One region of the Kitasatospora sp. NPDC023120 genome, then DNA from elsewhere that is predicted to be linked to it. Evidence: riboswitches for the same ligand, from Rfam matches in the RefSeq annotation. Region 1 holds a riboswitch; each other region holds the start of a gene.
What was found. Region 1 has a riboswitch for cobalamin ahead of ACZ3TI_RS09170 (cobalamin biosynthesis protein). Riboswitches for the same ligand answer to the same signal wherever they lie in the genome.
Positions count from the first base shown of each region.

Region 2: it holds a riboswitch for cobalamin, as region 1 does, so the genes downstream of both, nicT (Nickel transporter NicT) here and ACZ3TI_RS09170 (cobalamin biosynthesis protein) in region 1, are expected to answer to the same signal.
Region 3: it holds a riboswitch for cobalamin, as region 1 does, so the genes downstream of both, ACZ3TI_RS25020 (ribonucleoside-diphosphate reductase subunit alpha) here and ACZ3TI_RS09170 (cobalamin biosynthesis protein) in region 1, are expected to answer to the same signal.

Region 1 is NZ_JBVHHY010000005.1:74,222-84,299, reverse strand. It holds gene ACZ3TI_RS09180 (putative cobaltochelatase) at 1-1,146, opposite strand, end outside; gene ACZ3TI_RS09175 (cobyric acid synthase) at 1,193-2,731, opposite strand; gene ACZ3TI_RS09170 (cobalamin biosynthesis protein) at 2,728-3,714, opposite strand; cobalamin riboswitch at 3,859-3,990, opposite strand; gene ACZ3TI_RS09165 (helix-turn-helix domain-containing protein) at 4,189-4,869, shown strand; gene ACZ3TI_RS09160 (alpha/beta hydrolase family protein) at 5,035-6,147, shown strand; gene ACZ3TI_RS09155 (hypothetical protein) at 6,745-8,070, shown strand; gene ACZ3TI_RS09150 (CDP-alcohol phosphatidyltransferase family protein) at 8,206-9,084, opposite strand; gene ACZ3TI_RS09145 (phosphatidylserine decarboxylase) at 9,071-9,763, opposite strand.
Region 2 is NZ_JBVHHY010000011.1:63,041-73,118, forward strand. It holds gene pyrR (bifunctional pyr operon transcriptional regulator/uracil phosphoribosyltransferase PyrR) at 1-275, opposite strand, end outside; gene bldD (transcriptional regulator BldD) at 606-1,109, shown strand; gene ACZ3TI_RS17840 (hypothetical protein) at 1,273-2,196, opposite strand; gene ACZ3TI_RS17845 (thioesterase family protein) at 2,362-3,183, opposite strand; gene nusB (transcription antitermination factor NusB) at 3,306-3,743, opposite strand; gene efp (elongation factor P) at 3,748-4,311, opposite strand; gene ACZ3TI_RS17860 (M24 family metallopeptidase) at 4,391-5,497, opposite strand; gene rpmG (50S ribosomal protein L33) at 5,735-5,899, shown strand; gene ACZ3TI_RS17870 (helix-turn-helix domain-containing protein) at 5,979-6,551, opposite strand; gene ACZ3TI_RS17875 (EamA family transporter) at 6,713-7,603, shown strand; gene nicT (Nickel transporter NicT) at 7,741-8,856, opposite strand; cobalamin riboswitch at 8,889-9,102, opposite strand; gene ACZ3TI_RS17885 (ArsR/SmtB family transcription factor) at 9,184-9,567, shown strand; gene ACZ3TI_RS17890 (hypothetical protein) at 9,623-10,078, shown strand, end outside.
Region 3 is NZ_JBVHHY010000017.1:150,349-160,426, forward strand. It holds gene ACZ3TI_RS24995 (hypothetical protein) at 1-172, opposite strand, end outside; gene ACZ3TI_RS25000 (ATP-binding protein) at 406-837, opposite strand; gene ACZ3TI_RS25005 (helix-turn-helix domain-containing protein) at 1,067-1,936, shown strand; gene ACZ3TI_RS25010 (DUF397 domain-containing protein) at 1,929-2,150, shown strand; gene ACZ3TI_RS25015 (ribonucleotide-diphosphate reductase subunit beta) at 2,215-3,210, opposite strand; gene ACZ3TI_RS25020 (ribonucleoside-diphosphate reductase subunit alpha) at 3,228-5,627, opposite strand; cobalamin riboswitch at 5,819-5,950, opposite strand; gene ACZ3TI_RS25025 (glycosyltransferase family 39 protein) at 6,024-7,799, opposite strand; gene ACZ3TI_RS25030 (glycoside hydrolase family 26 protein) at 7,796-8,899, opposite strand; gene ACZ3TI_RS25035 (glycosyltransferase family 2 protein) at 8,905-10,078, opposite strand, start outside.

The sequences.
Region 1 (10,078 bases):
CGGCTCGGGAGCCCCGCCGCCGTCCGGACCGCCGCCGTCGGGGCCACCGCCGTCCGGGCCGCCTCCGTCGCCAGGACCGTCGCCGTCACCGTCCCCGTCGCCCTCCGGCTCCGGCTCCGGCTCGTCCTGCCCGGCGTGCTCCTCCAGCGTCCGGTCCAGCTGCTCCTCGTCCAACCCCGGCGCGTCGAAGGGGTTGCGGCGGCGCCGGTGCGGCAGCGCCAGCCGGGCGGCCTTGCGGACGTCCTCCTCCAGCACCTCGGTGCGCCCGTCCCAGGCGGCGAGTGCGACGGCGGTGCGGGCCATCACGATGTCCGCGCGCAGACCGTCCACCTCGAACGCGGCGCACACGGCGGTGATCTGACGCAGCGCCATATCGGTCAGCTCGACCTTGGGCAGCAACTCCCGCGCGGCGGTGATGCGTTCGGCGAGCGCCCGTTCCTCCGCGGCGAACCGTGCGGCGAACCCGGCCGGGTCGGCGTCGTACGCGAGCCGCCGCCGGACCACCTCGGCGCGCTCCGCCGGGTCCCGGGTGGCGGCGATCTCGACGGTCAGGCCGAACCGGTCGAGCAACTGCGGCCGGAGCTCGCCCTCCTCCGGGTTCATCGTGCCGACCAGCAGGAACCGGGCCGCGTGCCGCACCGACACGCCCTCGCGCTCGACGTAGGAGCGGCCCATCGCGGCGGCGTCCAGCAGCAGGTCCACCACGTGGTCCTGGAGCAGGTTCACCTCGTCGATGTAGAGCACACCGCGGTGCGCCTTGGCGAGCAGCCCGGGCTCGTACGCCTTGACGCCCTCGGCCAGTGCGCGTTCCAGGTCGAGCGAGCCGACGATCCGGTCCTCGGCCACGCCGACCGGCAACTCGACCAGCTGGGACGGGCGTTCGTGGACTCCGGCGGCGGAGGCGTGCGGCCCGTCCGGGCACTGCGGGTCGGGGGCGGCGGGGTCGCAGGCGAAGCGGCAGTCGTCCACGGCGGCGATGGACGGCAGCAGGCCGGCCAGCGCGCGCACCATGGTCGACTTCGCGGTGCCCTTCTCGCCGCGCACCAGCACGCCGCCCACGGCCGGCGAGACCGCGTTCAGCAGCAGCCCGAGCCGCAGGTCGGCCATGCCGACGATCGCGGTGAACGGATAGCGGACGTCACTCATGCCGTGCCCCACTCCTGTCGTGCCCGGTCCTGCGGTCGTACCCGGCTCATGCGTCACTCCCAGGTGCCCCGGGCGCCAGGAACGGCAGCGATCCGGCCGCCGGCACCCCGCCCTCGATCAGCTTCCACAGCGCGTCGGTGTCGGCGTGCTCCTCGATCAGGTCGCCCAGCCGGTCCAGCCGGGCCTCGCGCGCCGCGGCGAAGGAGGTGTCCGGCGCCGGGACGAACGCCCGTCCCGCCAACTCGGCGACCTCGCGCAGGAATTCACGACGGAAGGCGTCGTTCTCCAGGACGCCGTGCCAGGTCGTGCCCCAGACCGCGCCCACCCGGCAGCCGTCCATGCTCCGCCCGAGGCCGTCGGAGACGAACGCGTCCCCGCCCTCGACCGCCACCACGCCGTGGTGGATCTCGTAGCCCTCGACCCGCTGTCCGTACGCCTCGCCGACCGGCCGCGCGAGCACCTTCCCGGCCCCGAACCGCACCTGCGTCGGCTGCAGGCCCAGCCCCTCGACGACGCCCGCCTTGGACTCCACCTCGTCGACGATCCCGCGCGCCAGCATCTGGTAGCCGCCGCACACCCCGAGGATCGGCAGCCCGGCCGCCGCCCGCGCCTTCAGCGCCGGCTCCAGGCCGCGCTCGCGCAGCCAGGCGAGGTCCGCCACGGTGGCCCGGGTGCCGGGCAGCACCACCAGGTCGGCGTCGGCCAGCTCCTCCGGCCGCGTGGCCCAGCGCACCAGCACGCCCGGCTCCTGCGCCAGCGCGTCCACGTCGGTGAAGTTGGACAGCCGGGGGAAGCGCACCACGGCCACCCGCAGCACGTCCGCCCCGAGCGGGCCGCGGCCGTCCACCCGGTCCACCACGGTCGACAGGTCCAGCGAGTCCTCGGCGTCCAGCCACAGTCCGGGCAGCATCGGCAGGGTGCCCAGCACCGGACGGCCGGTCAGCCCGTGCAGCATCTCCAGCCCGGGCGCCAGCAGGCGCGCGTCGCCGCGGAACTTGTTGACGAACCAGCCCGCCACGTGCCGCTGGTCCTCCGCCGACAGCAGCGCCAGCGTCCCGTACATCGCCGCGAACACACCGCCCCGGTCGATGTCCCCGACCACCACCACCGGCAGTCCGGCGGCCGTGGCCAGGCCCATGTTGGCGATGTCGCGGTCGCGCAGGTTGATCTCGGCGGGCGAGCCGGCCCCCTCGCAGACCACCACCTCGTAGCGGCGGCGCAGGTCGGCCAGGCACTCCAGGGCGCGCTCCAGCAGGACGGGCTTGCGCTCGCGGTAGTCCAGCGCGCCCACTTCGGCGACCGGCTTGCCCAGCAGGACCACCTGGCTGCGGCCGTCCGCGCCGGGCTTCAGCAGCACCGGGTTCATCGCCGCCTCCGGCTCCACCCGGGCGGCCTGCGCCTGCATCGCCTGGGCGCGGCCGATCTCGGCACCGTCCAGGGTGACGAAGGAGTTCAGCGACATGTTCTGCGCCTTGAACGGCGCCACCCGCACGCCCTGGCGGGCCAGCCAGCGGCAGATGCCGGCCGTGACCACGCTCTTGCCCGCGTCCGAGGTCGTCCCCGCGACCAGCAGTGCGTTCGTCATGCCCTTCCCCTCTTCCCCAGGAGCGCGCGCAGCAGGACGTGCCCCGCGACCGTCGTACCCAGCGCCAGCGCGCCCACCCGCCGCGAGAGCGTGCAGGCCCGCTCGATGTCGTCCACCGTCACCGGCCGCAGCTCCGCCCCCAGTACCGGCCGGTGCTCCACCCTCGTGCCGTACCGCAGCGTGCCGCCCAGCCGTACGCCCACCGCGCCGGCGAAGGCCGACTCCGCCTGGCCCGCGTTCGGGCTCGGGTGCGCGGAGCCGTCGCGCCGCCAGACCCGCCAGGCCGTCCGCGGTTGCGGGGCGGCGGCCACCGTGAGCAGCGCCGTCAGCCGGGCGCCCGGCCAGCCCGCCAGGTCGTCCAGCCGCGCCGAGGCCCAGCCGAACCGGGCGTAGCGCGGCGAGCGGTGGCCCACCATGGCGTCCAGGGTGTTCACCGCGCGGAAGGCCAGCAGCCCGGGCGTGCCCGCGAGGGTGCCCCAGGCGAGCGCGTTCACCACGGCGTCGGCGGTGTTCTCGGCGACCGACTCGACCACCGCGCGGGCGATCTGCTGCTCGTCCAGCGCGCTCGGGTCACGCCCGCACAGGTGTGGCAGCCGCTCCCGGGCGGCCGCCAGGTCGCCGTCCTTCAGCGAGCGGCCGACGTAGCGGGCCTCGCGGGTCAGCGAGGTGCCGCCGAGCACCGTCCAGGTCGCGGCGGCCGCCAGCGCCGCCCGGCCCAGCGGCCGCCGGCCCACCGTACGGTCCAGGGCGAGCGCGCCCGCCGCGACCGCGCCCACGCACAGTGCCGTGTACCCGGCCCCGGCCGCACGGTCGTCGCGCCACAGCCGCCGCTCCAGGCGGGTCGCGGCGCTGCCGAAGGCGGCCACCGGGTGGCCGCGGCGCGGGTCGGCGAAGCGGGCGTCGGCGGCGTAGCCCGCGGCGGCGCCCAGCGCGAACGCGGCGGCGTGGGCGAGCGGTCGCGAGGTCAGTGCGCGGACGGTCATCGGCTGGACGCCGGAAGACGACTCGGCGTGGAGCCGAACGAGGCGGCAGGACAGCTCGGAGTCCGGCGTGGCGGTGGGGCAGCCTGCATCGCGTGCGTGTCCTCACTCAGGGTCCGCGCCCTGGATCGACGTAGCGGGGGCGAGAGTCTCCTGGCTTCCGGGTCGGACGCACCCCCGGGGCCTTCCAGCGGCTTCTGACGGCCCGCCGTGGCGATAGTTCCGAGCGTGCTCCCCGGTGACAGTGGCGGGACCGCGCCGGACTCGCACCGGCTTCCTCTCCATGCCTCCGATTGGCCCCAGGATCCCATCACGGGCCAGAACCGGGAGTCAACCGAGGTCACGGAGGGGTTGGTCACACGGGCGACCCCGCTGACACCCTGTGGGATCGCCCAGCGGAGCGCCGCCCCCGGACGTGCCGCTTCGTGCGTTCGGGTGCTGGGGGGCGCGCCGGGTCCGCGCCTACCGTTCGGTGGCATGCGTCGCAGAAAGCCCCCCGCCCCACCGCCCCCGGTGCCGTTCTCGCCCGCGGCCGCCCGCGCCCACCGGGCCGGCCTCGGCCTGACCCCCGAGCAGGTCGCCGAGGGCATGGCCGCGCACGGCGTCCGACTGCTGCCCGCCCACGTCCTCGCCTGGGAGAGCGGCGAGCTGCGCCCCAGCGAACCGGAGTTCATCGCGCTCGCCCGTGCCCTCTGGTGCCCCGCCGCCCAGCTGATGGGCACCCGCCCGGTCCGGCTGCGCGACCACCGCATCGCCCGCGAACTCGGACAGGCCGCCGTCGCCGACCGCACCGGCACCACCCTCGACGCCTACCGGGAGGCCGAACTGACCGGCCACTGGGACGGCGACGAGGAGCAGACCCGCGCCCTCGGCGAGGTCCTCCACCTCGGCCTGCCCGAACTCGTCGAGGCCACCGGCCGCGCGGGCGCCCTCGACCACCTCCTGCGCCAGTGCCTCGGCGGCCGCTGGCAGCCCCAGCTCCACGCCCTCGCCCGCATCGTCCCGGCTCCCGCCGACGCCCTCGCCGACGTCCTCGCCGCCCTCCACCAGGAGCACCACGTCCCCACCCACTGGGGTGCCACCACCCGCGCCGCGCCGCCCCCCGCCACCGACTCCCTCACCCCCCGCTTCTGGCACCTCCTCACCGAGGCCCTCTGATCTCACCGTCGGCGCTCCCCGACACGCGCCGGGCCCGCTCCCCGACACGCGCCGGGCCCGCTCCGCGTGACCCGGACGGTCCAGCCCGGTGGCCGGGCGGGCGGGGCGCCGGTGGACTGGTGCACGAACACCGTCCGGTCCGTGACCGAGAGAGCGGGGAACGATATGCGCTGGGGAACCGCTGCCGTCGTGGCGGCCGCCGCCGTCGGGGCCGGGGCCGTCGTCCTGGTGATCGGCCGGCGGGCGTCCGAGCGGATGGTCCGTCCGGTGACCGACGGCCAGGAGTCCGGGCCGGTCCTGGTCCGGAGCCTCGGCGCCGGGCGGATCACCTTCAGCCGCGGCCCGGAGAGCCTGCACCCCGGCCGCTGGGCGGTCGAGTGGGCGGACGGCGGGCACGCGGTGGTCGAGGAGGTCCTGCACAGCGACGAGCAGGGCGTCACCCGTCGGCTGGTCCGCGCCGACCGGGGCACCCTCACCCCCGGCACCGAGGTCCGCTTCACCCCGCGCGTCCACCTCGGCGACCCGACCCGGGCGCTCGGCCTCGCCTACACCGAGACCGCCGTGGACGGCGAGCTCGGCGCCCTCCCCGCCTGGTACCTCGAGGGCAAGCGCGGCACCTGGGTGGTCCTGGTCCACGGCCCCGAGGCCGACCGACAGCAGACCCTCCCGGTCCTGCCGGTCCTCGACCGCCTCGCCCTGCCTGTCCTCGCCGTCACCTACCGCGGCGACGAGGGCGCCCCCGCCTCCCCGGACGGCTACAGCCACTTCGGCGAGACCGAGTGGCGCGACGTCGAGGCGGCGGTACGGTTGGCGCTCGACAACGGGGCGGGCCGGGTGATCCTCTACGGCTGGTCGGTCGGCGCCACCATGGTGCTGCAGACGGCGGCGCGCTCCGCCTGGTCGTACGCCATCAGCGGGCTGATCCTCGACTCGCCGGTCCTCGACCTGCCGGCCAGCGCCCGGCGCGACGCCGAGCGGCTCGGCTTCCGCGGCGCCGCCGCCGAGCTCGGCGCGCTCGCCGCCCGGGGCCGCACCGGCGTCGACCTCGCCGACTTCTCCCGCATCGCCGAGGGCACCGACCTGCGCGTCCCGACGCTCCTGCTGCACAGCCCGGCGGACCGGATCTCCCCCTTCCGCAGCGCCCAGCACCTGGCCGCCGCCCGCCCCGACGTGGTCAATCTGCAGGCCTTCCCCGGCGCCGACCACGCCGCCCTCTGGAACAGCGCCCCCGACTACTACACCGAGCTCCTCCGCCGCTGGCTCACCCCCCTCCTCTGAAGTCCTCCGGAGTCCCCTGAGCTCCCCCCGACCGCCGGCCGGGCGTGAGAAGTCGGGCCCGCCGACTTCTCACACCGCAAGATCGCCGCGGCTCGCCCGCCATCCGTCCGGATCCGGGCTGGACAGTCCCCTCGGACGCGGACGGCGGCGCCGCCGTCCGCCGCGATCGCCCCCGCAGTCAGGGGCACAATTTGGCCCCCTTGGCCGACCACCGCCACCACACTCCGTGACCGTTCGAACGGGCCCAGCAACCGTCCCGGCCCACCTGGCATGAGCAGGCCACACGTTTCCGGCCAGGCGGTTTGCCTCTGTTGCCCGATCTTGCGGAGGTGCCGTCGCCGGTCGTCCGGTCGTACGGACAACCGGATGTGACAGAAGGCCGGTACAAGGGGAAGACTGCTCGACGTGACGTCTCGGAACCCGCGCGACCGTGATGCCCCGCTCCCGCCTCCGATCGGTACCGGTGCGACGGTGACCCGTCTCCCCGGTACGGCCCACCGGCCCGCCGGTGGCAGGCCGGGCGGGGCGGGTGTACCCCGTAACGGCGTACCCCGGCGGCGGGGGCCCGCGCCGGCGCCCGGGCGGGGCAGGGTTCCCGTGCCGGAGGGCTTCCCCGCGCCGGCCGAGCTGGCGCCGCTGGCCCGTCGGATGCTGGTGGACGCCGTCCGGATCGCCCGCTGGGCCGGGGAGCTCGAGGAAGTCGACAAGCGTGGCGAGCTGCTGCCGGAGGACGCCCGTACGGCGGGCCGGGCGCTGGCCATGACGGTCGGCGCCGCCGCCAAGGCCTGGGGGCAGGCGCTCCTGGTGGGCCTGGTGGAGGCCCGGGACGCCGGTGCCGGCCCCGGCTGGCGCCTGCACGCCTGGGAGCACGACGACGAGGCCGTGGTGCGGGGCTGGTCGGCGCTGTTCGACGCCTGGACCCTGCTCGCCCCGGTGCCGCCCGCAGCGCTGCGCGGCGTGTTCGCCGTGCTGGCCGGGCAGGCCGTCGACCAGGCCCCGCAGCTGCTCTCCTTCCTGCACCTGGTGGACGGCCCGGTGGCCGAGAGCGAGCTGCTGGAGCTGCTGCGCCGCGGTCTGGACGAGCGCCGGGTCGGCGGCGGGGCCGGCGGTCCCGGCCTGTCGCCGGTGCCGCACGCCGCCTCCGCGGTGTCGGCCGTCCGCGGCACCTGCCGGGAGCCGCAGATCGACACCCCGGCCGCTCCCTCGGACGTCGCCGCCGTCCTGGACTGGATGCTGGACGGCCTGGCCGCCGTCGGCGCCCTGACGCGCAGGAACGACGCCGCGGAACTGTCGCCGCTCGGCCACTGGGCGGTGCGGGCGAAGCTGGAGGAGATCTGCACGGTCGCCCAGACCGCGGCCGGGCACATCGAGCAGAGCGCCTTCGAGCTGCTGAACGCCTGCGCCGACTACTCGCCGGGCCCGGCCCGCGCCGAGTACCGAGCCTGGGTCGCGGCGCGGCCGGCGGACCGGGCGGTGGCCGAGCTGCTGGACGCGGCGCAGGGCGACGACGCGCTGGTGCGCGGCCTCGCCTTCGAGGCGCTGCGGGTGGCCGGCGGACCGGCCGAGCAGGCGGTGCGGGCGTCGGTGGACGAGCCGGTGCTGCGCCCGTACGCGCTGCTGTGGCTGGCGGAGCGAGCGGACGAGGGGGTCTCCCCGGCGGACGTGCTGGGCGCGGACGACGCGGCCTGGCTCTGGGTGGACACGGCCGCCGCGGTGCTCGACCACGGCGAGACGGAGCTGCTGGTGGGCCACGTCGAGGGCGCCTCGGCGGGCGATCCGGTGCGGCTGTTCGCCCGGGCCCGGCAGTCCGGGCACCCGCGGGCGGCCTCGGTGCTGTCGGCGGTCTCGAGCGTGCACCCGGACCCGGGCGTGGCCAGAGCGGCCCGCCGCTCGGCGTTCAGCGTCCACACCGGCGGCGCGTAGCCGGCGCAGGCACGAACGGCCGAGAACGACGAAGAACGGCTGGAACGAAGAACGGCCGAGACGGCATAGAACGACGAAGAACGGCGAAGGGCCCGGAACCGATCGGTTCCGGGCCCTTCGCCGTGAGACGGGAAATCAGCCGAGCCGCGACTCCGCCCGCCGGGCGCGGACGTCGCCGACCTTCTGCCCCACCTTGCGGCGGATGACCAGCAGCGGCGCCATCGCGGCGAGCGTGATCTGGGCGAACGCGCCGACGTGCATCAGCGCGTCGCCGCCGGGCAGGCCGGTGGCCCAGGCGGCCAGGCAGCCGATGGAGACCACGATCCAGCAGAGCGTGGCGGTGGCCAGCAGCCCCTGCGGCTTCGGGTACTCGATCCGGCTGACCATCAGGTACGCGGCGCCGAAGATGGCGAGCAGACCGGGCAGGAACGGCGGGTCGAGCAGCACGATGGCGATGACCGTCATCGCGCCCATCGGGCAGGGCATGCCCTGGAACACCCCGGGCCGCATCTTGACGGCCGAGAAGCGGGCCAGCCGCAGCACGACGGCGAGCAGCACGGTGATCGCGATGAGCGCCGAGAGCTTGCTGTTGGAGCCCTGGGAGACCATGCCCCAGACCGCGACGAAGTAGGCCGGCGCGATGCCGAAGCTGATCAGGTCGGCCAGGTTGTCCAGTTCCGCTCCGAGGGCGGAGGAGCGCAGCTTGCGCGCCACCAGGCCGTCGAAGAGGTCGCACATCGAGCCGATCAGCAGCAGCGTGACCGCGGTGGCGGCGCTGTGCCGGTCCGGAGCGGCGTCCGGGTTGGTGATGTGCGGGACGAGGACCCCGGTGGTGATCGAGTAGATCGCCAGGAAGCCGCAGACGGCGTTCCCCAGGGTCAGGAAGTCGGCGGTGGACAAGTGCTGCGGAGAGCGCGGGGCGCGCAGCTCGCGGTCGCGCGCCCAGCGGCGGCGGCGCAGGGCCGTCTCCTCGTCGTCCAGGCCGACGATTGTCTCAGGATCAGTCACGGTCAAGGCGCGTCACCCCGGCTGTGGTCTTCTGGCCGACCTCGACGCCGACCTCGACGCCGGCCGGCAGGTAGGTGTCGACCCGGGACCCGAACCGGATCAGACCGATCCGGTCGCCCTGCTCGACCTTGGTTCCGGCGTCCACGTACGGCACGATGCGGCGGGCCACGGCCCCCGCGATCTGGACCATCTCGATGTCGCCGAGCTCGGTGTCGAAGTGCCAGACGACCCGCTCGTTCTGGTCGCTGTCCTTGTTGAACGCGGGGACGAAGCCGCCCGCGACGTGCTCGACCGACGTCACCGTGCCCGGCAGGGGCGCGCGGTTGACGTGGACGTTGAGCGGGCTCATGAAGATCGCGACCCGGGTGCGGCCGTCCGGCCAGGCGTCGATGCTCTGCACCACGCCGTCGGCGGGGGAGATCACTCTGCCCGTGCCGATCTCACGCTCGGGGTCGCGGAAGAACCACAGCATGCCCGCGCTGAGCGCGCAGGCGGGTACCGCCGCCAGGGCCCACTTGCCGCTGCGCCGGGTGAGGGCGGTGGTCACGGCGGCCGTGGCGAGGGTGGGGACGAACCAGGGGGTGGCTCCGCGCGCGATGGTCACGCGGGGTCGCCGACCGGCCGTCGTGGCTGCGAGGGCATCGCGGTCCGTGACGGAGTGGTGAGGGGACGGGCTGATGGGCATCGAAGACCTTTGTCGCGGGGGATCATGGCCGCTGGACGGGGGCCACCGCGGGATCGGTAATAGAGGGACGGCTTGCTGTCCCGGTGGATGCTATCGGGAGCACACGGTGGGTGGGCAACCCGCCTGCTCGTTCATGTGTCCGGTGGGAGCGCGTCCGCGCGTCCACCTCTACGACCGTAGCTCGACCCGGTCCGGTTCCCAAGGGACCGCACACGGCTGGTGAGACTTGTCTCAACGGCACGCGGACGGAACCCGCCGGGGGAAACGGCCGCGGCGGCCGGAAGCGGGTGTACGGAAGCGGCCGCAGGGCGCGTT
Region 2 (10,078 bases), on a different contig from region 1:
GGCTTCAGCCGCAGGTCGTCCCGGTACATGGTGATGTCCAGGGTGCCCAGCGGGATCTCGCGCCCGGTGATCTGGGCCAGCCGGGCGTGCAGGCGGCGGGCGAGGTGGACGCCCCTGGTGTGGATGCCGAGCAGCACGACGTCCTCCGCGCCCTTGGCGCGCTCGACGATCTCGTGCGCTATCCGGGTGATGACCCGGGCGATGTCCGTACCGTCCAGCACCTGGTGCGGCGGCCGCGGCGTCGGTTCCTGCGTCGAATCTCTGTGTGCGGTCATGCCGAAGCGGACCTCCTTCCCCGCCTCACGGGACGGGTCTTAAAGGATGTCTGGGATGGCCCCCGCCGACTCGGCGCGGGCTTCGGGACATCCTAGCAGTGCCCCGGACGGGAAACCGAAGTCAACCATTCCGCTTCCGCCGGTTAACACGCCGGACGCGCCGACGATGCGAGCCATTCGCACGAGTGCCCCATTCGGCTTGACGCAACTACCTTACTCTACGTAACCTCACAGTGAGTTACGAGACGGACGTCGAACCCACCGGTAACGGCGTCGGCAATCGCCCGTGACCCACCACTGAACGCGAAGCAATCTCGTCCGGGGAGATCAATGTCCAGCGACTACGCGAAGCAACTCGGAGGCAAGCTCCGAGCGATCCGCACTCAGCAGGGGCTCTCCCTGCACGGTGTCGAGGAGAAGTCCCAGGGGCGCTGGAAGGCAGTCGTCGTCGGCTCGTACGAGCGCGGCGACCGTGCGGTCACCGTGCAGCGGCTGGCCGAGCTGGCGGAGTTCTACGGCGTACCGGTGCAGGAGCTGCTGCCCGGCGGCACCCCCGGTGGCGCGGCCGAGCCGCCGCCGCGCCTGGTCCTCGACCTGGAGAGACTGACCCAGGTCCCCTCCGAGAAGGCCGGCCCGCTGCAGCGCTACGCGGCGACCATCCAGAGCCAGCGCGGCGACTACAACGGCAAGGTGCTGTCGATCCGCCAGGACGACCTGCGCACCCTGGCGGTCATCTACGACCAGTCGCCCTCGATCCTCACCGAGCAGCTGATCTCCTGGGGCGTGCTGAACCCCGACGCGCGCCGCGCGGTGCGCGAGGAGGACGCGAGCTGAGGCTCACCGCACCGGCTCCTGCCAGCGGATCCTTACAAAACCCAGCACTCGTTCCACCTGTGCTGACAAGCAGAAACGTCACGGCGCGGCACCCGAACGGGGGCCGCGCCGCGGTGTTCGTATGACCGCCGGCTCGGCGGCGAAGCCGCTCTCCCGGGGGGCGTCAGCAGACGGTGCCCAGGCTGTAGCCGGGCCGGGCCGCCACGCCGTCCAGCCGGACCGGGCGGTCCGCCGGCGCCCATTCCTGCCCACCGCTCGACCAGGCCCAGGAGGCCGCCAGGTACTCCCCACAGGAGGCGGCCGAGCCCTGCGAGCCGTGCAGCACCGCGACCCCCGGCAGCTCCAGGGCCAGCCCGGCGCACAGCACCGCGCAGACCAGCTCCAGGTCCTCGTCGTTGATCCGCACCACGCCGTCCTCCCATTGCAGGACCCGCGCCGCCGCGGCGAGCTTCCCGCCGGGCGCGTCCACCCGCAGGCGCAGCTCGTACACCCCGGCGCCCGCACCGACCAGCATCCGGCGGAACACCTCGCCCCCGCGCGTGTAGGCGGCGCGCACCCAGCGGACGTGCTCCTCGTCCTGCTCGTCCGCGCCCCCGTACAGGCCCCCGTCGAGCAGCAGGTCGACGTGGCAGAGCGTCAGCCCGTTCTCCCGGGCCCGGACCAGGCGCGGCAGGAAGTCCCCGGCCAGCTCCTCACCCTGGTAGGCGAGCAGCTGGGTCTGCAGCGCCGGGTTGACCAGGTAGCGGTCACGCGCGGCGGACGCGGCCGGGTCCAGCGCGTTGAGCAGGCAGAACTCCTCGAAGTCCTGCGGGTGGAACATCCGGGCCCGGACGGTCTCGAAGCGCTCCAGCGCGTCGGCCAGCAGCTCGGCGGTGTCGGCCAGGTAGCGCTCGAAGTCGGGGGCGTCGGAGAGCCCCCAGGCGCGGGCCCGCGCGAAGTCGGCGGCGTTGGTCAGCACCCCGATGACGAACGCCTGGTCGACACCCTCGGCGCCCTCGGCCCGCTGTGGCCGGTGCGAGGCCCGCACCGCGGGTCGCGAGCCGCCGGAGGTGCAGTCGGAGTTACGGCGGGCGCGGCCGTTTCGCATCGGTGGCTCCTCGCTTCGGCGGGCGACCGTCGGCGGTGACGGTCGGCGGCGGGCTCGCCGCTGACCGCCTTCCTCCCCACCCCTCGCACGCCGCACACGTACGGCGTGTCACAGGAATGTAACCACCGGTAATAGCACCGGTTCCGCAAGCTTCTCCGGGGCGCTCTAACGAGGCACCCGGGCCAGCTGGCGGGACTGCGCGACCAGGCGGCCGGACTCGTCCCAGACCTCGGCGTCCTCTTCGAAGTACCCGCCGGCCAGGTTGCGGGTCGCGTGGGTGACCCGCAGCCAGCCCGGGGCCGGCTTGGCACGCAGGTGGACGGTCAGCTCGACGGTCGGGGCCCAGCCCGGCATCCCCATGTCGAAGGTGACCGGCGGCAGCGCGTCGGCGACCAGCAGGAGCAGCAGCGGGTCGGGCTCGCGGCCGTCGGCCAGCCGGAACCAGCCCTGGATCCGCCCGTCGCCGGAGGGCTGTCCGAGTGCCCAGCCGACGGTGGCCGGGTCGAGCCGCAGGTCGAAGCGCTCCAGCAGGGCGGCCTGGGCGATCAGCTCCTTGGGCGCGTGCTCCACGCCGATGCACTGGTCCGGCGGCGGCAGCTGCGGCGGCTGCGCACTGGTGCGCACCTCGCCGTCGGCGGCGGAGAGGTCGCCGTGGCTGGCCACCACGCGCAGCCGCTCGACGCCGTCCTGGCTGAGCGAGGCGGTGCCGGTGGAGAGCCCGCGGCCGGTGCGCAGCACCTCGGTGCGGATGGTGGCCGGGCCGGGGGTGGAGGCGGACAGGTAGTAACCGCTGATCGACACCGGGTCCGGGTGCGTACCGTGCTCCAGCGACAGCGCGTGTCCGGCCACGGCGAGCAGCAGCCCTCCGTTGACCCCGCCGCCGATCTGCCAGCCGGCGCCCAGCTCGGCCTCGTAGCGGCCGGCCTCCGCGGGGTGTCTGGTCAGGGCGATGCCCCGGTCGAACTCGCTGCGGATCGCGGTGGTCATGTGGGGAGACCTGCCCTTCAAGTTACTGGCGAGTAGGGCTCCACATTACGCCTGCCGGGTGAAACGCGGAACGGCCGCCGGGCCCGAAGTTCGGGTCGGCGGCCGTCCGAAGGGCGTGACCGTTACCGGCGGATGCTCGGCTTCAGCTCGAGGAAGCGGGCGAGCAGACCGTTGACGAAGGCCGGGGAGTCGTCCGTGGAGAACTCCTTGGCGATCTCGACCGCCTCGTCCAGGACGACCGCGTCCGGGACGCCGTCCTCCCAGATCAGCTCGTACGCGCCGAGCCGCAGGACGTTGCGGTCCACGATCGGCATCCGGTCGAGCGTCCAGCCGACCGCGTACTGCGAGATCAGGTCGTCGATGCGACGGGCGTGCTGGACGTACCCCTCGATCAGCTCCATGGTGTACTCGCCCACCTGCGGGGTGCCCTCGTCGGGCTTGGGCTCGCGGGCGCGGGCCACCCAGTCGGCGAGGACCTGCTGCGGGTCGACCCCGCGGTGGTCGGCCTCGAAGAGGATCTGGAAGGCCCGGGTGCGGGCCTTGCTACGTGCGGCCGACACGGACTTACTTCACCCGGCCGAGGTAGCTGCCGTCGCGGGTGTCGACCTTGACCTTCTCGCCGGTGACGACGAAGAGCGGCACCTGGATCTCGGCACCGGTCTCCAGGGTGGCCGGCTTGGTGCCACCGGTGGAGCGGTCGCCCTGGACGCCCGGCTCGGTGTGGGCGATGACCAGCTCGACGGAGGTCGGGAGCTCGATGTAGAGCACCGCGCCCTCGTTGGTGGCGACCAGGGCCTCGAAGCCCTCCAGCAGGTAGTTGGCCGCGTCGCCGACGACGGCCGGCTCGATGGTCAGCTGGTCGTAGGTGTCCATGTCCATGAACACGAAGTTCTCGCCGTCCTTGTACGAGAACTGCATGCCGCGCTTGTCGACGTTGGCGGTCTCGACCTTGGTGCCCGCGTTGAAGGTCTTGTCGACGACCTTGCCCGTCAGGACCTCCTTGAGCTTGGTACGCACGAAGGCCGGGCCCTTGCCGGGCTTGACGTGCTGGAACTCGACGACGGACCAGAGCTTGCCGCCCTCCAGCTTGAGGACCATGCCGTTCTTGAGATCGTTCGTGGAAGCCACGGGCGCACTTACTCCTGGATATAGCTGTCAAGGAACCAAGGGTTGCGTCCTGCCGCCGACGGCCGTCGGGAGGCCGCGGTCACAGGGCGAGGAGCTCCTTGGTGGTGATGGTGAGCAGCTCGGGCCCGCCCTCTTCGAGGGGGCGCACGACGAGCGTGTCCTCGATCCGGACGCCGCCCTTGCCCGGGAGGTGGACCCCTGGACCGACGGTGACCGGTACGCGGCTGTCCAGTTTACCCATGTCCGACGGACCGAGGCGCGGCGCCTCCCGGATCTCCAGCCCGATGCCGTGACCCACGGGGTGCGGCGAGGCCTCGCTGTGGCCCGCCGCCTCCAGGACCTGCCGGGCGGCCCGGTCGGGTACGCACTGCTCCACGCCGGGTCCGAGCGCCTCCCGACCGGCCCGCTGGGCGCGGAAGACCAGCCGGTGCAGCTCCACCTGCCAGGGCGCCGGAGCGGCCCCGATCACGAAGGTGCGGGCGGTCGAGACGCCGTAGCCGCGGTACTGCGCGCCCATCACCACGGTGAGGAAGTCGCCCTCCTCCACCCGGCGGTCGGTCGGCTGGTGGGCGGCCTGGCCGGAGTGGCTGCCGGTGCCCACCGACACCGGGAAGGCGGCCCGGTCGGCACCGTGGTCGATCATCCGGCGCTCCAGCTCCATCGCCAGGTGCCGCTCGGTGCGACCGACCAGGATCGACTCCAGCAGCTCGCCGAGGGCCTGGTCGGCGATCTCGGCGGCGATCCGCAGGTCGGCGATCTCGTGCTCGTCCTTGACCACCCGCAGCCGCTCGACCACCTGCCCGAGATCGGCCAGCCGGGCCTGCTCGAGCAGGCCCGCCACCGCCCGGTGCCGGCTGACGGTCAGGTCGTGCTCCTCCACCGCCAGGCCCGACACCCCGGCGCTCGCCGCCGCGGCGGCTGCCGCCAGCGCGGTGTCCACCCCGGCCGCCACCGGCAGCTGGGTGACGTCCGGGGCGATCAGGTGCTCCCCGGAGTCGTCCGGCGGCAGGTCGTCCGGCAGCGCGAGCAGCGCCCGCTCCCTGGTCAGCAGCAGCGTCGCCCCGCAGGGCGCGCAGCCCGTCAGATACCGCACGTTCGCCGCCCGGGTGATCAGCGCCGCATCGGCCCCGGCCGCACTGCAGTGCTCCCTCACCCGCTCCCGCCGCCCCGCGTACGCATCCGCCATGCGTCGAGCCTACGAACCCCCAGCCCGAACCGCCCGCCGAGCACCCCCGACAGAACCCCCGGAGCCCCCTACGCGCCCCCGCACCACCCCCCGATCGGCGCCGGGCCGCCGGGTCGGGTGCTCCCCGGCGCCCGGGAATGGACCGGACCTCGCCCCGCGTTGGAGCCGGCGAAAACGACTTCCATTTCGGTGTACGGTCCCGACCGTCACCCGAGCCACGACCCGGGAGGACACCCCATGGCCCGCAGCGAACTGCGCCCCGTCATCCAGCTCCGCTCCACCGCCGGCACCGGCTTCACCTACGTGACCCGCAAGAACCGCCGCAACGACCCGGACCGGATGGTCCTGCGCAAGTACGACCCGGTCGCGGGCCGGCACGTCGGCTTCCGCGAGGAGCGCTGAGCCCGTACGCGCGAACGGCGCCTCCCCACCGCGGGGAGGCGCCGTTCGGCACGTGACGGGCGCGCCGACGACCGGGGGGTCAGCGCGGCGGCGGGACGGAGACCACCATGGTCAGCCGCAGCATCCGCTCCCCCGCGTTGCGGTAGGCGTGCAGGTAGGAGGCGTCGAAGGAGACCGTGCTGCCGGCCGGCACCAGGTGCTCGCGCTCGTCGTGGACCAGGGTCAGCTCCCCCTCGTCGACCCGGACGACCTCCACCGTCCCGGCCGGGTGCGGCTCGGAGGAGTACTCCTCCCCCGGCTCCATCCGCCACTCCCACAGCTCCAGCGGCCCGGGTGCCTCGATCCCGTGCAGCAGGGTGCCGGTGCCGCCGGACGGCCCGGTCCACAGCGGCACCGCCTGGTCGCCCGGCACGATCCGGACGTCCGGGCCCTCGTGGTAGTCGAGCAGCGTGGCGATCGAGACGCCGAGCGCGTCGCCGAGCCGGACGACCGTGGCCACGCTGGGGTTGGTGCGGCCCTGCTCGATCTGGACGATCATGCCGCGGCTCACGCCGGAGCGGGCGGCGAGGGCGTCCAGGGTGTGACCGCGCTCGGTGCGCAGCCGCTTGAGGTTGCGGGCGAGGGCCCGAGAGACGAGGTCGGGGTCCGGCACGCGATGAGTCCTCCGGTGTCCACTGGTCGAAACAGTGCGGAATATTGTTCGGAAAGTTCAGTTCATTGCACTACGCTGCCAGTCCTGGCACCGAGTCCATCCGACTGTACTGCGGAGTGCATTGTGCTGTCCTTGACCCCCGTCGCGCCCGGGGCCCGGCCGTGACCGCCCTGCTCGCCCTCTCCGCCAGCCTGCTCTGGGGGCTCGCCGACTTCGGCGGCGGCGCGCTCGCCCGGCGAATACCCGCGCTGACCGTGGTGGTCGCCTCCCAGGCGATGGCCATGGCCGTCCTGCTGGCCGCCGTCGTCGCCACCGGCAGTTGGGCGGACGCCACCCCCGCCCTCTGGTACGCCGTCGCCGCGGGGGTGATCGGCCCGTTCGCGCTCCTCGCCTTCTACCGTGCGCTCGCGCTCGGCCCGATGGGCGTGGTCTCCCCGCTGACCACCGTCGCCGTCGTGGTGCCGATCGGTGTCGGGCTCGCGCTCGGCGACCGTCCGGGGCCCGGCCAGATCGCCGGGATCGCGGTGGCCCTGGTCGGCGTGGTGCTGGCCGCCGGGCCCGAGCGCGGCGGCTCCTCCGCCGCCCGCAGCACACTGCTGCTCAGCCTGGGCGCCGCGCTGGGCTTCGGCACGGTGCTGGTCCTGATCGCCCACGCCTCGACGGGCGGCGGCCTGCTGCTGGTGCTCACCGTGCAGCGGGGCTTCAGCGCCACCGTGGTAGGTGCCATCCTGCTGGCCGGCCTTCGCGATTCCGGGCGAGCGGTCGGGACGGCGTCCGGGCCCGGCCCCGGGGCGGTGCCCGGGTCGACGCTCGGGCTGCGGGCGCAGCTGCCCGTGCTCACCGCGATCGGGCTCTCCGACGTCATCGCCAACGCCGCCTACGCGGTGGCCTGGCACCGCGGCTCGGCGACGGTCGCTGCCGTCCTCTCCTCGCTCTACCCGGTGGTCACCGCACTGATGGCGCGCGGGGTGTTCAAGGAGCGACTGCGTCCGGTCCAGGTGGTCGGCGCCGGGCTCGCCGTCGCCGGCACGCTGCTGCTCGCGGCCGCATGAGCCGCGCTCATGACGGTGCCCCATGAGTGCGGCTCATGGGGCAGCGCCATGAGCAACACTCATGCCCCGGCCCCATGAGCAACTCTCATGACCTCGCTCCATGAGCCGCGCTCATGACCTCGCCCCATGAGCAACTCTCATGACCCCTCGGGCGTCCAGCGCTTCTCGACCTTGGCGAGCTTCCAGTACCCGATCGCCAGCGCCCAGACCACCACGAACAGCGCGACGATCGCGTAGCCGACGTTGTCCAGCGAGATGTCGGCGATCCAGCCGGTCACCGGGTCGGTCAGGTCGAGCTTCTCGTGCAGCACGCCGACCAGCTCGATGGTGCCGATGATGAACGCCACCGCGATCGACAGCCCCGTGATGGTCAGGTTGTAGTACACCTTGCGCACCGGGTTGGCGAAGGCCCACTGGTACGCGAAGTTCATGAACGTCCCGTCCAGGGTGTCGAACAGGCTCATCCCGGCAGCGAACAGCAGCGGGATGCAGACGATCGCATACCAGGGCAGCCCGGAGGCCGCACCAGAACCCGCCATCACCATCAGGGTGACCTCGGTCGCGGTGTCGAAGCCCAGGCCCAGCACCATGCCGACCGGGAACATCTGCCCGGGCCGGGTGATCGATCGGGTCGCCCGGTTCAGCACCCGGGCCATGAAGCCGCGGGAGTCGAGGTGCGCCTCCAGCTCGGCCTCGTCGTACTGTCCGGCCCGCATCGCCCGGAACACCTTGACGATGCCGAGCAGCGCCGCCAGGTTGAGCGCGCCGATCAGGTACAGGAACACGCCGGAGGTGGTCGTCCCGATCATGCCGAGCCACTTGTGGGTGGTCGACTCGTCGTCCATCAGCGTGTTCGCCAGCTGCGCGCCGCCCGCCACCAGGGCGGCCATGATGACCACCATCGAGGAGTGCCCGAGGGCGAACCAGAAGCCCACCGAGACCGGCCGCTTCCCGTCCGCCATCAGCTTGCGGGTGGTGTTGTCGATCACCGCGATGTGGTCGGCGTCGAAGGCGTGCCGCATGCCGAGGGTGTACGCGGTGATACCCAGGCCCACCCCGAAGACCTGGGTACCGACCGCGTACCGTTCGGGCGCCACCAGGAAGATGAGCGTCCCGAAGGCCACCACGTGCATGGCCAGGATCACACCCATCAGCCCGGCCGTACGGACGGTGTCCTCGCGCTTCCACCTGAAGGTGGGCAGCACCGACGGCGCCGCCTTCGCATCAGCGGCGACGGTTTCGGGCAGGGTCATCTCCGGATCACGCTCCAGCACCTCGTGGAATCACTTCGTGAAGTGCCGTGGCCGGTCTCCTGGCTTACGGGACGTCCGTGCCCGCCTTCCCAGGTGCGCGGGGCACCCAGTGGCGTCGTGGACACGGACGGCGTTCCATCGCGGACGAAGGAACGACCCGATCACAGTGGCGAGGGCCGCTCCGGACTCCGGACCCCTGAGGGTCCGTCACCGGTCTTCCCGAGCACCACGGCGGGCTACACCGTAGGGGTCCCGCCCCACCCATGCAAGGCTGCGCACCTGCGCAGGTGTTCAGGATCACAGCCCACCGCCTGCAAGAATGCCCGCATGCATCTCGTACCGGCCGACCGCGCGGGCCACCGCACCATCGACGGACACCGGGTCTGCGAGGCCATCGCCGCGATCGGCGACACCGCGCACGTCCGGTCCTGGTCCGAGCGGTTCTCCCTGCTCGCCGACCCCGGGCGGCTCGCCCTGCTGCTCGCCCTCCACCGGGCCGGCCCTCTCGCCGTCACCGACCTCGCCGTCGCCACCGGCATGCGCGACCCCGCCGTCTCCCAGGCCCTGCGGCTGCTCCGCACCGCGGGCGTGGTCACCGGCGACAAGGACGGACGCGTGGTGCGCTACCGGCTCGTGGACGAGGGCATGCGCCCCCTCCTCGACGAGTGCGCCGCCGCCGAACACCACGAGCCCACCGCTGCGGCGGGCTGACCGACACTCGGGGAACAGCCCCCGGGGCGGCACCCCGGATGAGTACGATCATGGCGTGCCGTCCCACCCCCACGCCTGGCCCGCCGACCGCTGGAACACCCGACCGATCAAGGCCCGCGTGCTGGCGGTCGCCCGCACCCTCACCTCGGCCACCCGGGTCCTGGACGTCCTCGCCCTGCTGAACCCCGACGGCATCGCCCGCTACTTCACCGTCAACCCCGGCTCCGCCTTCGCCGACCGGGCCCTGGACGACTACCTGCACGCACTGCCCGGGTTCACCGTGCTGGACTGGGAAGACGCCGTCCGGCACCGCTTCGACCTGGCCGTCTCCTGCGCCGTCCACTCCTCCATGCACCGCCTGGACGCCCGCCTCGTCGTCCTCCCGCACGGCGCCGGCTACAACCGCCTGGTGACCGAGTCCACCGGCGACACCGTCAGCGCCGCCGGCCTCTCCCGCAACGAACTCACCCACCGCGGGCGGGTGTTCGTGGACGTCCTCGGCCTCTCCCAC
Region 3 (10,078 bases), on a different contig from region 1:
GGAGATCGATCGGGATTCGTACAGCTGTCTCGGTGTCCGGAAGCTGCATTGTCGCCAGCGCTTCCGGATCCTCCACCTTGAAGCCCTGGACGACCAACTCCCCGGTGTCAGTGGCGTAGATAGTCGGACATGGCCCCTTGTCGCAGGAGCTGTCGAGTTCGGTCAGCTTCATGGCTGTTGCCTCCCCTTGGCTTCTCGCTCGATGTTCCCGACTCCGAAGGCGCCGGGTCAAGAATTCCTTTCGAGAACGAGAAATCGGTCGGGTGCGTGGGCCGTCTCCGCCCGGCGTGAGCGCCGGGCGGAGACGGGGAGAGCGCACGCGCTCCCAGAGGACGGGCAGTGCGTGGTCCAGGGTGCGGAACTCGGTGGGCCTCATGATGTCCGTGATCCCCGCCCGGACGGCGCTCACGCGGCGGCCGTCTCGGGGCAGATGTGGCACCAGACGAACTTTCCGATACCGCCGTCGCGCGGGGAGCATCCCCACTGGGTGGCCAACTCGTGGACGAGGAGCAGGCCTCGGCCGGCCTCGGCGTGCTCGGAGGCGTCGCGGAGGGTGGGCTTCTCGCTGTCGGCGTCGTGCACCTCGATGCGGAGGGTGTCGTCCGCGGCGAGGTGGAAGCGGATGAAGATCAGGCGTCCGCGCGGGGTTCGGGCGTGCCGCACGGCGTTGGTGACCAGCTCGCTCACGAGCAACTCGCCGGTGGGGAGCAGCGGTTCACCGGAGGGGTGGGGGAGCAGCAAGTCGCGCAGCTCCTGACGGGCGGCTCGGGGGGACTCGGGGTGCTTGGGCAGCCAGCAGGTCTGCTCGGTGGGGGCGGGGGAGATGGTTTCAGGCATGGCGGGGCCACCTCTGGAGTGTGCGGGTGACAGCGGCTGAAGAAGGCATGGGAATGCCCGGGTGAAGAGCCCGCCGTGATCACGTTGTGTCGTCTAGCGGACTACGTTGAGTAGCATGCCCCCCCGGTTCTTCTGGAGTGCAAGTCTCGACTTTGGAAATGATCAAAGATTGTTGTCGCGGGCAGAGGGCGGCAGACTGGCAACGCACATACCGCTGGGAGGTCAACGCGTGCCCGTGAACAGGAATCCGACGGTTCGACAGCGACGTCTGGCTCGGACGCTCAAGGAGCTGCGGGTTGCTGCGCGGATGACGATGGCGCAGTCCGCCAGGCAACTGGACTGCGCCGAGAGCAAGATCAGTCGGATCGAGGCCGCACAGTCCGGTATCAGGCTTGTGGATCTCCGGCTGCTACTTGACCTCTACGGCGTGACGGACCAGGCGACGCGTAGCCGGTTGGAGGATCTGGCGCGCGATGGGCGGCTGCGTGGCTGGTGGGACCGGTATTCGGATGCGCTGTCGCCCCTCTATGCGGACTACATCTCGTTGGAGGCTGATGCCTCGGACGCCTACAGCGTAGAGACCTTTCTTGTCCCAGGGCTCTTGCAAACCGAGGACTACACGCGAGCTGTCGTGCGGGCGCAGATAGAAGACGCCACCGTTGAACAGGTCGAGCAGCTGACGAAAGTCCGACGGGAACGGCGCTCAGTGCTGGAGCGTGAGTCTCCGCTCCGGCTCTGGGGCGTGCTGTCGGAGTCCGTGCTGAAGCACCAGATCGGTGGGCGGGCGGTGATGCGCGAGCAACTCGACTACCTGCTGGTCATGGCAGACCAGCCGAACATCAACGTCCAGGTGCTGCCGGAGGATTCGGATGTCCACGCCGCGCTGTTCGGGCCGCTCGTCATCCTGAGCTTCCCCGAGAGTACCGAGACGGATGTCGTGTACGTGGACAGCCTCCTCAGCACGCTCTACATCGAGGAGCCGGGAGAGGTCTTCAAGTACTCCAACCTGTTCCGGCGGGCGTTGGCCGAGTCTCTGCCTCGAAAGGAATCAGTCGCGCTCATCGAGCGCATCGCGAAAGGAATGCACAGCGATGAGTAGCATCCACGAGGGTGCAGCCGCTGCTGACCTCATCTGGCAAAAGTCGTCGTTCTCAGGCGCGCAGAGCAACTGTGTGGAGGTTGCGGTTGGCGTGACCGGGGTCGTGCCGGTCCGTGACTCGAAGGACCCCGACGGGCCTGCCCTCCTCTTCCCGGCTTCGGCGTGGTCTTCCTTCCTCGCCGGGGTCAAGCTCGGCGAGTTTCCGACCGATTGAACTAACAGCGGTGCCCCGCACGGGCTGTGGCCGTGCGGGGCACCGCTCTCGTCGTATCCGACTCTTAGAAGTCGTCGTCGAAGGAGACCGAACCCTCGACCGCCACCTGGTACGCCGACACCCGGCGCTCGAAGAAGTTGGTCAGCTCCTGGACGTTCTGCAGCTCCATGAACCCGAACGGGTTCGCCGAGCCGTACCGGATCGGCAGGCCCAGGCGGGCCAGGCGCTGGTCCGCCACAGCCTGCAGGTACTCGCGCATCGAGGCGGTGTTCATGCCGGGCAGGCCGTCACCGCACAGGTCCTGGGCGAACTGGAGCTCGGCCTCGACGGCCTCCTCCAGCATCTCCGTGACCTGCTTGGCCATCTCGTCGTCGAAGAGGTCGGGCTCCTCCTCGCGGACGGTGTCCACCACGGAGAACGCGAAGTCCATGTGCATGGACTCGTCGCGGAACACCCAGTTGGTGCCCGTGGCCAGGCCGTGCAGCAGGCCCCGGCTCCGGAACCAGTACACGTACGCGAACGCGCCGTAGAAGAACAGGCCCTCGACGCACGCCGCGAAGCAGATCAGGTTGAGCAGGAACGCCCGCCTGTCCTCCTTCGTCTGCAGCGAGTCGATGTGGTCGACCGCGTTCATGTACTTGAAGCAGAACTTGGCCTTCTGCGCGATGGAGGGGATGTTCTCCACCGCGGCGAACGCGGCCGCGCGGTCCTCCGGGTCGGGCAGGTAGGTGTCCAGCAGCGTCAGGTAGAACTGCACGTGGACGGCCTCTTCGAACAGCTGCCGCGAGAGGTACAGCCGCGCCTCGGGCGAGTTGATGTGCTTGTAGAGGCTCAGCACCACGTTGTTCGCGACGATCGAGTCGCCGGTCGCGAAGAAGGCGACCAGCCGGCCGATCATGTGCCGCTCGCCCTCGCTCAGCTTGGCGAGGTCGGCGACGTCGGAGTGCAGGTCCACCTCCTCCACGGTCCAGGTGTTCTTGATCGCGTCCCGGTACCGGTCGTAGAACGACGGGTAGCGCATCGGGCGCAGGGTCAGCTCGAAGCCGGGGTCGAGCAGCATCTTGCGGTCTTCGGTGCTCACTGGCAGGCCTCGCAGGACTCGGGGTTCTCCAGGGAGCAGGCGATGGCGTCCTGTTCGGCCTGGGTCATGGTGGGGGCGGGAACCGGCACGGCGGTGCGGGCGGTGCCCGACGCGGCCTGGGCGATCCGGGTGGCCGGGCGCGAACGCAGGTAGTAGGTGGTCTTCAGACCGACCTTCCACGCGTAGGCGTACATCGAGCTGAGCTTGCCGATGGTCGGCGCCGCCATGAAGAGGTTCAGCGACTGGCTCTGGTCCAGGTACGGCATGCGCGCCGCGGCCAGGTCGATCAGCGCGCGCTGCGGCAGCTCCCAGGCCGTCCGGTACAGCGAACGGACCTCGGCCGGCAGCCAGCTGAGCTCCTGCACCGAGCCGTTGGCGTCGCGCAGCGAGTCGCGGGTCTGCTGGTCCCAGACGCCGAGCTCCTTGAGCTCGCGCACCAGGTACGGGTTGACCTGCAGGAACTCGCCGCTCAGCGTCTCGCGCTTGAACAGGTTGGACACCTGCGGCTCGATGCACTCGTACACGCCGGCGATGGACGCGATGGTCGCGGTCGGCGCGATGGCCAGCAGCAGCGAGTTGCGCAGGCCGGTCTCGGCGATGCGGGCGCGCAGCGCGGTCCAGCGGTCGGCCCACTGCGGGGCGGCGGACGGGAAGTGGTCGATGTGCAGCTCGCCGCGGGCGGCGCGGGTCTCGCCGTACGCCTCGTGGCGGCCCAGCTGCTCGGCCAGGTCGGCGGAGCGCTCGTAGGCGGTGAGCATGATGCGCTCGGCGATCAGGGTGGACAGCTGCTTCGCCTCGGCCGAGTCGAAGTCGATCCGCAGCTTGAAGAAGACGTCCTGCAGGCCCATCACGCCGAGGCCCACCGGGCGCCACCGGGAGTTGGAGGTGCCGGCCTCGGTGGTCGGGTAGAAGTTGATGTCCACCACGCGGTCGAGGAAGGTGACGGCGGTACGCACGGTGGCGTCCAGCCGCTCCCAGTCCATCGCGCCCAGCAGGTCGTCGGTCGAGGCGCCTGCGGCGACGTGCGCACCGAGGTTGACCGACCCCAGGTTGCAGACCGCGGTCTCGGAGTCGTCCGTGACCTCCAGGATCTCGGTGCACAGGTTGGAGGAGTGCACCGTGCGGCCCGGCAGCGCGGTCTGGTTGGCGGCGCGGTTGGAGGCGTCCTTGAAGGTCATCCAGCCGTTGCCGGTCTGCGCCAGGGTGCGCATCATGCGGGCGTACAGGGTCTGCGCGGGGATCGTGCGGACGGCCTTGCCGGCCAGCTCGGCCTTGCGGTACGCCTCGTCGAAGTCGGCGCCCCACAGGTCGACCAGCTCGGGCACGTCCGCCGGGGAGAACAGCGACCAGTCCTCGTTGGCGTTGACCCGGCGCATGAACTCGTCCGGGATCCAGTGCGCCAGGTTGAGGTTGTGGGTGCGGCGGGCCTCCTCGCCGGTGTTGTCGCGCAGCTCGAGGAACTCCTCGATGTCGGCGTGCCAGGTCTCCAGGTAGACGCAGGCGGCGCCCTTGCGGCGGCCGCCCTGGTTGACGGCGGCGACCGAGGAGTCGAGGGTGCGCAGGAACGGCACGATGCCGTTGGACTTGCCGTTGGTGCCGCGGATCAGGCTGCCGCGCGAGCGGATGCGCGAGTAGGACAGGCCGATGCCGCCGGCGTGCTTGGACAGCCGGGCGATCTGCGCGTAGCGGTTGTAGATCGAGTCCAGGTTGTCCAACGGCGAGTCGAGCAGGTAGCAGCTCGACATCTGCGGGTGCCGGGTGCCGGAGTTGAAGAGCGTCGGAGAGGAGGTCAGGTACTCCAGACGGCTCATCAGGCCGTACAGCTCGGCGACCTCGCGCACCGACTGCTCGCTGTCGCCGACCGCCAGGCCACAGGCGACGCGGAGCAGGAAGTGCTGCGGGGTCTCGACCACCTTGCGGGTGATCGGGTGGCGCAGCAGGTAGCGGGACTGCACGGTGCGCAGGCCGAAGTACTCGAAGCGGTCGTCGCCCGCGGCGTCGATCAGGGCGTCCAGGGCGGCGGCGTGCTTGGCGACGAAGGCCGCGGTGGTGTCGCCGATCAGGCCCTCGGCGTGGCCGACGGCGATCGAGGCGGAGAAGGACGTGGCGCCCTGGCTGTTCGCCTCGTCGACGATCTCCAGGGCGAGCAGCCGGGCGGCCAGCTTCGAGTACTGGGGGTCCTCGGCGATCATCGACGCGGCGGCGTCCACGGCCAGCCCGCGCAGCTCGGCGAAGTCCGAGCCGGCGTGGCGGCCGCGCAGCGCGGCGGCGGCGACATGGCCGGGGTCGACCTCGGGGAGGTCGGCACTGCGGTCGGTGAGCAGCCGCAGCAGGGAGCCGCCGGGGTCGGAGACCGTCGGGTCGGTGAAGGCGGTACCGGAGCCCTGGGCGGGCAGGGTGGCTGAGGCAGCGGTGGTCAAGGCGCTCTCTCCTGGCGGCGATCGGCGGCGGTGATCGGGGGCCGCCGGGCCGATCGGGGCAGGGGAGCACGGCACGAACGCAAACGGCGTCGCGCGAGGTGTCTCCCCGGCCCGCCCGCGAGGCCCGGAGGGGTACTACTGGTGCTGGCGCGGCCTCTGCGGGAGGGCCGTGGCGCACGCCGCCGGCAGGTACTCGGACTCGCGGGGACGGCTGCTCCAGCCGCCCGCACACCGCTGCGGGGCAGTCCCGGATTCCCACCGGGTTCCCCTGCATCGACAGCAGGAGTGAGCATACATGTAGTGGCGCCGGACTGCGGCGGCACCATATGTTGTGGCTGTCGTGTCGCCGGTGCGGGCGGGCCGGGTGGGCCGTCAGTGCTTGAGATAGACCTTGTACGTGCTCGAATCGCCGGTCGGCGAGGTGAATTGGGCGACCAGCCGGTACTGTCCGCCTACCGCCAGAGCGGCGCTCAGGGCCCGGTCGGTGGCGCGCGGCGCGGTGCTGTCGAGGACGACCATGGTGAACCAGCCGTCGCGGATCGCGGCGACGCTCCCGTCGTCCCCGTGGTGCTGTACGCCGGCGGCGTCGCGGTAGTCCGTGCCGGTGCGCGCGGAGACCCACTGCTCGGGTCTGCTGACCGCGCCGAGGTAGTACTCGGCGAGTCCGTCGACCTCGGTGAGGTAGCGGCCCTGCGGCACCGCGTGCACCCGCAGGACGGCCAGCAGCCGGCCGGAGTCGGGCCCGTTCTGGTAGCGCAGGGCGGACTGCTCCAGGCCGAGGGCGAGCAGCGCGACCCAGACCAGGATGCCGAGCTGGGGGTGGCGGAAGTGGGCGCCGACCAGCCGGGTCAGGCCGACCCCGGCGAGCGGGGCGGCGAGCAGCATCCCGTACCCGAGGTGGCGGAACAGCGCTCCCGAGGTGCCGGTCCACAGGTGGGCGGCCGGGACGAGCAGGGCGGTGGCGGTCAGCACGGTGCCGAGCAGGGCACGCTGGCCCCGGGTGGAGGGGACGGACTCCTTCTCCGGCGCGTCGTGCTCGTTCATCTGCTCGTGGCGGGCGTAGGCGACCGTGCCGGCCACCGCGAGGACGGTGAACAGGCCGGCCCACTGGAGGGTGGAGAGCAGGATGGAGCCGGCCGAGCCGGGGGCGTTGCCGTGCGAGGGCGACCACTCGGCGACCTTGCCGAGCGTGCCGTACGGCAGCAGCAGGACGGCGGTGCCCGCGGCCAGCAGCAGTGCGCGCAGGGCGGCCGGACCGGGTCGGCGGTGCGGACGGGCGGTGGCCAGCGCGAGGGCGACCAGGGCGGGGACCGCGAGGGCCGCTGAGTAGGCGACGGCGCAGGCCAGCGCGGCGGCCGGGGCGGCCGTCAGGACCAGCGCCGGATGGCGCCGGGCGGTGAACACCGTGGCCCAGGCCGCGAGGGCGACCAGCAGCACGGCGAGGGACTCGGGGGCGGCGTAGAAGCCGACCACGACGGTGGACTGCAGCACGGCGTAGACGGCTATCGCGCAGATGGCGACCCGCTCGTTGAACAGCCGCCGGGTCAGCGAGTACAGCAGCACCGTGGTGACCAGCGCGAAGCCCAGGCTGAGCAGCCGGATGCCCCAGATGCCGTTGGCGTCGGCGGCGGCGCCGGCCAGCGGCGGATAGAGCCAGGGCGAGCCGTTGATCCGGTCGACCAGGTCGGTGGTGACCGGGGTGCCGTGCAGCAGGTGGGCGAGCTGCTGGCGGCCGGCCACCATGGCGGCGGCCTCGTCGGGGTGTGCGGCGGCGAGCAGGCGCAGCGAGAGCGCGGCCTGGACGGCCAGGACGGCGCCGAGCAGGCCGCGGGCGATCCAGCGGCGGCGGGGGCTGGTGCCCGGGTCCCAGCCGATCGCGGGGACCTGCGGGATGGTGTACGGGGCCAGCTCGATGCCGTCGGGGTTGTCGACGGCGACGGCCACGGCCGTGTCGGCGCGGAACTCGGGGACCGCCGGCTCGGGCTCGGCGGAGCGGCCGCGGGCATCGCGACCGCGCGCGGTGCCGCTGGGCCGGGTGTCGCCGGGCGGGGTTTCGCCGGACGGTGTGTTGCCGGGCGGGGTTTCGCCCTTCGGCCCGCGGCGGCGGGGGAGGGGGGCGAACGGGTTGAACTCGGAGTCAGTGCTCATCGGGGGTTCCGGATGTCGAAGCCGTAGCGGGGGTCGGACACGCGCTGCTTGAAGGCGGCGAGGGTGTCCGGGACGGCCTCGACCCGCCAGTCCGCCCGCTTGACGATGTTGAACCAGACGAAGCCGACGACGTCGTCGTGGGCCTCCAGCCCGGAGAACAGCTGGTCGATGTCCGCGCGTTGGCGCTTGCCCTGCTCGGAGGCGGTCTCGCTGATGAAGAAGGGCTTCTTGGAGAAGGTGCGGATCTCGGCCATGGTCGGCCCGTACAGGGTCTCGAAGGTCTTCGGCCCGGTGCGGGTGAAGTAGCCGGTCATGCCGGCCCAGTCGACGTAGGTGTCGCCGGGGTAGTACGGCGCCAGGCGGGTGTTGGGCGCGGGGTCGGTGATGTTGGGGCTCCAGACCCAGATCACGTTGGTGGCGCCGGCCTGGTCGAAGAGGTCGTGGACGTGGCGCCAGGCGGCGACGAACTCCTCCGGGCCGGAGGCCTGGCGGCCCCACGGGTACCAGTCGCCGTTCATCTCGTGGGCGATGCTGACGGCGATCGGCAGGTTGAGCTTGGCGACGGCCTTGGCGACGCCTCGCACGTAGTCGTCGGTGTCCCCGGCCGCGATCGAGGCGAGCGAGTGGTCGTACGGCTCCCAGGCCATGTAGGGCAGCGCGCCGGCTTCGTAGATCCGGCGCACCCCGGCGGTGTCGAAGCCGCCCTTCCAATGGGAGTAGTACTCCAGGACGTTGGGCTGCTTGCCGATCGCGCCGCTGTAGGGCGCCAGCGCGTCCATCGAGCCGGGGACGTCCTGGAGGGCGGCGCCGAGGTACTTGTGGCTCGGCTTGAGCAGCGGCGTGACGTCGTACGGGACGCCGGCCGGCAGGGCCTTGGGCTTGGCGGCCGCGGAGGGGGCCGCGGTGCCGGTGCCGGGAGAAGGGGTCGCGGCGCCCGGGGTGGCGGTGGTGGCGGCCGAGGCGGGCTGGGCGAGGCCCTCCTGCATCGCGAAGCCCGGGTCCTCGGGGCCGCAGGCAGTGGCGAGCAGCAGGCCGACGGTCAGGAGCGGGAGCGCCAGCCGGCGACGGAGCCGGGTGGCCCGTCGGGGGTGGGCGGTCATGGCGATCACACTGCTTCCGTGGGGCGGGGCTGGACGAGGACCCGGCCCACGATGGTGGCGTAGAACAGGCCGGAGGCGAGCACGAGGGCGAAGTTCAGCGGGCCCATGGTGAGCATCCGCCAGATGCTCAGCAGCACCCAGAGCAGGGCCGTCCCGCCGCCCCAGGCGATGACGCCGATCCAGAACCGGCGGGTCTTGTTCTTCTTGGCGCCGCTGGAGCCGGTCGGCTGCCAGGCCATCCGGTTGCGGCGCACGATGTCCCAGATGGCGAAGACGTGCGCCCAGCCGTACATCATGCGGGCGGCCCAGGCTTCCAGCCGGTAGGGGTTGCGGTGCCAGAGCGGAAAGATCACCGTCGCGTAGAGCAGCCCGGGCAGGACCAGCGCGGTGTTCTGCCAGCGGATCAGGTCGGGCCGGGCGAGCAGCAGGACGATCGGGATGAGTGGTGAGACGACGGTGAACAGCGCCGTGTGGATGTAGTAGAAGAACCCCGACAGGTAACAGGCGCGGGTGATCGGTCGCAGCTTCGTCTGCCAGAACTTCTTGCTGCCGAGCAGGCTCATCGATCCGGTGCACCAGCGGTACTGCTGGTTGAAGAAGCCGCCGACGTTGTCGGGGCAGACGCCGGTGGCCAGCGCGATGGGTATGTACTGCAGGTCCCAGCCGAGGCGGCGCAGGTCGAAGCCGGTGTGTACGTCCTCGGAGTGGCCGATCAGGGTGGTGCCGCCGTTCTCCTCCAGCGCTTCGCGCCGGTAGATCGCGCAGCTGCCGACGCAGATGGCGCCGTCGTTGCTCTGCCGGGAGACCTGGACGGTCCGGTAGAACAGCTCCTGGACGGCGCCGGCGCCGCGTTCGATCCAGTTCTGCGAGTCCAGGATGCGGAAGAACTGCGGGGACTGGACGATGCCGAGGCGGGGGTCGGCCTCCAGGTACGGGAGCATCTCGTTCAGCAGGTCCGGCCGGGGCGCGAAGTCGGCGTCCAGGATGAGGATGTAGTCGCTGTCGGAATTGCGGAAGCCGAACTGCAGGTTGCCGGCCTTCTTGAACCAGCCGAGCTTGTTGCGGGTGCCGTAGACGAACTCGAAGTCGACCGCCATCTGCGCGAGCTGCGGGCTGTTGCTGTCGTCCAGGACGTACGGGGTGACCTCGCCCGGGTACTGGTCGCGCAGTCGGGCGACG